2 regions of the Colwellia sp. PAMC 21821 genome follow, and region 1 is predicted to be linked to the other one. Evidence: predicted binding sites of a transcription regulator. Region 1 holds the regulator's gene; the other holds the start of a gene.
The links. The regulator MetJ, encoded in region 1, represses methionine synthesis genes. The targets are predictions, from matches to a motif close to TAGACGTCTAGACGTCTA.
Positions count from the first base shown of each region.

Region 1 (3,217 bases):
ATTGAGTTTTCTATTTTACGGGACCGTGGCACGTTATTTCAGCTCGATTTTCAAGATAACGTGACGAATAGTTACTTATTGAAAATTACTAATAAATCAAAAGTTGATCGGCAATTTAAGATCACGGTTTTGGAAAAAGTTGTGAGTTTAAGTGTTGACGGCAACGTGATGATCAAAGCCGGGGAAATCGCCAGTGTGCCTGTACATTTTACGATGACCCCGGAAAACATCAGCCAACAAATTACGCCAGTGACTCTGACTGTTGCCGTTGATAATATGCCGGATATTAAGGTTGTTAAACCAACCAAGTTTTTTTCAAATTAATTAACTAGTGGCTCGTTATGATGAAAAAAGACCTCAACGTGAGGTCTTTTTTAATTAAATCATGCAAAGTTAATTACGAAGAAAAAAATACGCTAGAATGGCGTTACTTGGACTATGAGTAGAGAAAATGAATAAAGAACAAAGCATGACTAAACCAATCAAACAAAGCATATCGAATATTGCACTCGTGGTCGAAGATTACGACGATGCGATTGAATTTTATACCAAAAAATTAAATTTTGAGCTCATTGAAGATACTGACTTAGGCGCTGGCAAACGTTGGGTACAAATATCTCCTCCAAATTCAGTTGGCACTAATCTCCTGCTGGCTAAAGCCAGTAATGCTCAGCAACAACAATCAGTCGGCAACCAAGCGGGTGGGCGAGTATTTTTGTTTCTACAAACTAATGATTTTTGGCGTGATTATGAAGCGATGAAAAGCCAAGGCGTTGAGTTTACTGAAGAACCCCGTATTGAAGCATATGGCACAGTAGTTGTATTTAAAGACTTGTATGGCACTAAATGGGATTTACTGCAGTTGAATAATGCTGGCGGGTAATGGCTGATAAAGTATTAGCTTTATTGATTGAAACTACGCAATATTAAATAACGGACCAGAGCTTATACCAAATGTAATAAGTTATTGACCAATTTTAAGCGAGGATAAATTGTTCAAGAATACATGTTTATTGTTCCAGACTAAACATAAGTACCTGCATCCCTGCAGGCAAGGCGTTTGATTGATTAGGGCATGGATGCCCGTAAGTAGAACAATGCAGGAGCAATTGTCGAGTAATAGCGGGCGTGTGTGATTGAAAACAACGCAGTTATTGACGATTTAAACCGCCTTAAAATGATCGATTATTTATTTCAATTGGTATTAGTGGCAAAACTGTAGATCTACATCCATAATAGATTAAATTTTATACTTTAAGAATGGTCGCAGCATGGAAGCAAATATAAAAATCAACACCGTTATACGTATTTTAGGTGGGTTAGTCTCAGTGCTATTTTTATTCACGGTTTATATTTCATTGTTTTCAAATGGTAAAATGGCTGTAGATATGGGGATTTCTGGTTTTATTTTTATACTACTTGTAGCCCCTGTCTGCATTTATGGTTACATTTCAGGTAAAATATTAGATAAGCTGCCAACTAATTTAGTCGATGTCATTAAGGGAAAGATATTGAGAGATAAGGATTAAGACTAAGTATATAAATACCTAATTGACTCATTTAAAATGGGCTCAACAATTTTTTGGAATAAAAAAGGCGCATTAAGCGCCTTTTGTCATTGATAAACCCAGTGTTTAATTACCCGATTAATCTTCTGTTTCTTCTTCAATTTCTGTTTCGTACTCGCTAAAATCCGTTACACCTTGGGCTTCTAAGGCTCTACGTACACTGGCGGGTAATTTTTGTGTGTTGTCTTTTGCTAAGTCACTATCGTCTGGCAAAGGCTGGCCAGTAAAAGCATGTAAAAATGCTTCACATAATAGTTCACTGTTGGTCGCATGACGCAAGTTATTGACTTGTCGACGTGTACGTTCATCAGTGAGCACTTTTAAAACACGTAAAGGGATAGACACGGTGATCTTTTTTACTTGTTCACTTTTCTTCCCGTGTTCGGCGTATGGGTTAAGATACTCGCCATTCCACTCTGCCATGAATATTCCTCAAACTTAAATGATTACGAAAAACTTATATTTAGCTTGTCTGGTATACCAGTTAGCGATAAGTTTATTCTTACTAGTTGATTTTACTGGTTGTGGGGCGTGAGTCAATAACGAATGTGTAGAAGTTTAGATGTCTAAAGTTCTTGACCCCAGAACTTAAACCATTTAGATTGATAGACGTCCAAACATCTAAATAGAAAAGTACCAATACTGGAGTACACATGAGCGAGAAAAAATTTGCCACTACCGCTGTTCGAGCGGGCATTAATAGTGACCAACAACACGGTGCTGTTATTCCAGCTATTCACCTTTCAAGTACTTATGCATTGAAAGGTTTTAATGAAAAACGTCAATTTGATTATTCACGTACCGGTAACCCAACACGCGCCACTTTTGCGCAAGCTATTGCAGAGTTAGAGCAAGGGGCTTTAGGTATTGTTACCAGTACGGGTATGTCAGCAGTACATCTTATTTGCCAATTACTGAGCCCGAAAGATACGGTTGTTATTCCACATGATTGTTACGGAGGTAGTTTTCGCTTATTTACCCATTTGGCAAAACGCGAGCTGTTTAATTTAGTGGTGGTTGACCAAAACGATCAAGCGGACTTATCACAAGCTTTGGCGAAAAAACCTAAATTAGTATTAATTGAATCGCCGAGCAACCCTTTGCTGAGGTTGGTAGATATAGCGGCCATAACAGAACAAGCCCATAGCGTGGGGGCATTAGTTGCGGTGGATAACACCTTTTTATCACCTGTTTTACAGCAGCCACTTTTACTGGGCGCCGATATCGTTTTTCACTCTACAACTAAATACATTAATGGACATAGCGATGTGGTTGGTGGTGTTTTAGTTACCAAAGAACTAGCGTTAGGTGAAGAACTTGCTTGGTGGGCAAATTGTATTGGCATTACAGGTTCAGCGTTTGATAGCTTCTTAGCGTTACGTGGTTTGAAAACATTGCCGATCAGAATGAAGCAGCATCAAATAAACGCTAATGCGGTCGCCGCATTTTTGCAGAAACATTCGGCTGTTGAAAAAGTTTATTTTCCAGGCTTAGCTGATCACCCACAACATGCTTTGGCTCAAAAACAGCAACATGACTTTGGTGCCATGATGAGCTTTGAACTTAAAGGTGGTGTTGAAGCCGTTAAAGTCTTGTTCGATAAACTAGAATTTTTCACCTTGGCACAATCATTAGGCGGTGTTGAAAGC
Region 1 covers NZ_CP014943.1:2,344,948-2,348,164, forward strand. The annotation lists gene ccoG (cytochrome c oxidase accessory protein CcoG) at 1-324, shown strand, start outside; gene A3Q33_RS10035 (VOC family protein) at 470-883, shown strand; gene A3Q33_RS10040 (hypothetical protein) at 1,272-1,529, shown strand; gene metJ (met regulon transcriptional regulator MetJ) at 1,647-1,991, opposite strand; gene metB (cystathionine gamma-synthase) at 2,222-3,217, shown strand, end outside.

Region 2 (3,217 bases), 1.8 Mb from region 1:
CCGCGCAACGGCCACTTTGTTCACAGGCACTTATCACTATTTTTTGCCATTGCTGGTGTTTTTTCTCTAAGCGTTCGCCGCTAAGCTTTACACCACAGCGCTCGGTGAAAATTGGCGTAATAGTATTAACGCCTAATTCTACTGACTTTTGCAAGGTAAAATCCATGCGATCACCCCGTGAAATACCTTGGGCTAAATGTATATTCAGTGGCGACTCGTTTTCAATTAGCTTTTTAGCGATAACCTCTACATCAGCACTTTTTTTACCCACGTTAGCAAGTTTGGCTTGGTACTCAAAGTATCCTGCCTGTTCTGCTACGCCATTAAACAACGTAATGTCGTCACCGTTTTTAAGACGTAATACTCGCACAATATGGCCAAAAGCATCTTCGTTTAATGCTTGGGTCTGACCCACTTCAAAGGTTTGTGCTTGGTAAATACGAGGGTTACGCATAAAGGTTATCCATATCTGCTATTTATTTTTAATTTGTTGAGTTTACATTAACTATTAACGCTAAGGCTATTATTGCTGAAAGGCGAATGTATTTTTGCAAGATTTGTCACTGGCTGCAATTTATAACATAGCCAGTAGATAAGGGCATTGAATACTAAATTCAATTAATAGGCAGGAAAATAATCGACTTTATTTATTTTAGCGATAGCTAATTAACAAAAAACCGCTCAAAGAGCGGTTTTGTTAAACAAGCATTGTAAATTAAATACCAGCAGATAAACGTAACGCTTCAGCTTTATCTGTTTTTTCCCAGCTAAATGCTGTGAAGGTATCATCGCCAACCGTCATCTCAAATGGTTCGCGACCAAAGTGACCATAAGCCGCTGTTTGCTTATACATAGGGTGTAGCAGGTCTAACATTTTAGTTATACCGTATGGGCGTAAGTCAAAGTGTTCACGTACAATTTCAACTAAACGCGCTTCAGACACTTTACCCGTTCCAAAACTATCAATTGAAATTGAAGTCGGTTCAGCAACACCAATTGCGTATGATATTTGAATTTCACAACGATCAGCTAAGCCCGCTGCAACAATGTTTTTAGCCACATAACGGCCAGCATAAGCCGCGCTGCGATCAACTTTTGATGGATCTTTACCAGAGAAAGCACCACCACCATGACGTGCCATGCCGCCATAAGTATCAACAATAATCTTACGACCTGTTAAACCACAATCACCAACCGGGCCACCAATAACAAAACGACCAGTAGGGTTGATATGGTATTTAGTGTCTTTCGTTAACAACTCGGCAGGTAACACATGCTTAATAATGTTTTCCATTACCGCTTCATGTAAATCTTCTTGTTTGATATCAGGGTTGTGCTGTGTAGACAATACAACTGTATCAATAGCAACAGGCTTGTTATCTTCATAAATAAAGGTAACTTGGCTTTTTGCATCAGGACGCAACCAAGGTAAAATACCTGATTTGCGTGCTTCAGCTTGACGCTCAACTAAACGGTGCGAATAGTATAAAGGCGCAGGCATTAAAGTTTCGGTTTCATTGGTAGCATAACCAAACATTAAACCTTGGTCACCAGCCCCTTGGTCTTCAGGCTTAACGCGATCAACACCTTGAGCAATTTCTGGTGACTGTTGGCCAATTAAGTTCATAATGCCGCAGGTTTCACCATCGAAGCCAACATCAGAAGATGTGTAACCAATTTCTGAAATAACATCACGGGTAATTCTTTCTAAATCTACCCAGGCTGTTGTTGAAACTTCACCAGAAATAATCGCAACACCCGTTTTTACCATAGTTTCGCAGGCAACTCGTGCATGTTTATCTTTGGCAATAATAGCATCTAAAACCGCATCAGAAATTTGATCGGCTATTTTATCTGGATGTCCTTCTGACACTGACTCAGAAGTAAAAAGGTGTGTAGACATAAACCCTCTGTAAAAATTAACTGAAAAACAATCTTATACCAATTGGACTCATTTATAAGCCACCGAGCGATAACCGCATAATTAGTATTAGTCTTTAATGGCGATATTCTAACTGTTTAGCTAACTTATTCCTAGAGTTATTTACGCCTAGATGGCTAAACGTCTTTAATTGGTCTGTTTATTTGAAGAATATATGTAACAGTTATTTGCCAGTTAATGTTTTGGAACTGTGGAGATAAGCAGGAAAGACTGACGTGAGCGTACTTTTAGGATTAAGGATAACTATTTAATTGCAACGGGCGTTGCCAAATGTGATTAAAGAGTGCTTGCTGAGTTTCGCAGCACTTAGAACTATAAAAGGTAGTTGTGCCTAAGTTATTACTGGTATTAATAAGTTGATAAAGTGCTAACTGTCGCTGTAATTGCTCGGTAACCGGCAATGCCGTCTCCATAATCACGACATTGTTGCCACAAATTTCGTTAATCAAGTTTTTTACTAACGGGTAATGTGTACAACCTAACACGATAGTATCTACGCCTTTTGCCAGCAAAGGTTGCAAATATCCGGTTAGCATTAATTTGCACTCAGACGAGTTTTTCTTATCTTGTTCTATCAGCTCCACTAAGCCAGGGCAGGGCTGAACAATGACCTCGCTGTTACGACTATATTGCGCAACTAAGCCTAAAAAACGCGGATTGTGAGCTGTTGCTTTAGTGACTAATATCGCCACTTTTTTATTTTTACTTAAGTTTACTGCTGGCTTTATCGCGGGTTCTACACCAATAACAGGAATTAAAATATTTTTACGGAGTTGATCAATCGCATTTACGGTGGCGGTATTACAGGCAACAACAATTGCTTTGGCCTTGCGTTCAATAAACCACTGAGCTATTTCATTAACGCGTTGTTGAATAAACTCAGCCGACTTGTCGCCATAAGGGGCATGTAAAGTATCGGCAACATAGAGTAAGTTTTCATTGGGTAAGTGCTGATTTATGCATTGCGCGATAGATAAGCCGCCAACGCCGGAGTCGAATATACCAATAGGATCACTGTTAGTTGCTTGCAGTTTATTTTCTGTAGCTGAATTTGCTGCGGTTATATTGGTATTTTTTTGGTTTGGCATTAAATTGATGCGACTTAATTCATGGCGAAGTTAGTTGTACTAAGTATATTATCAACAGGCAAATCAGATCTATAGATATTTTGGTAATGATATTAACTGCCTAAACTCGACAGTGAGCGCTTATTCTGAGCTTTTACTTAATATACCGTATCTTTTACTGTGACTCTTTATTTTTACAGGGAGAAAA
Region 2 covers NZ_CP014943.1:547,690-550,906, reverse strand. The annotation lists gene rsmE (16S rRNA (uracil(1498)-N(3))-methyltransferase) at 1-454, opposite strand, end outside; gene metK (methionine adenosyltransferase) at 716-1,903, opposite strand; gene murI (glutamate racemase) at 2,176-3,030, opposite strand.
Region 2: a site for MetJ is predicted at 2,052-2,069, ahead of metK (methionine adenosyltransferase). Genes of this name have one in related genera too.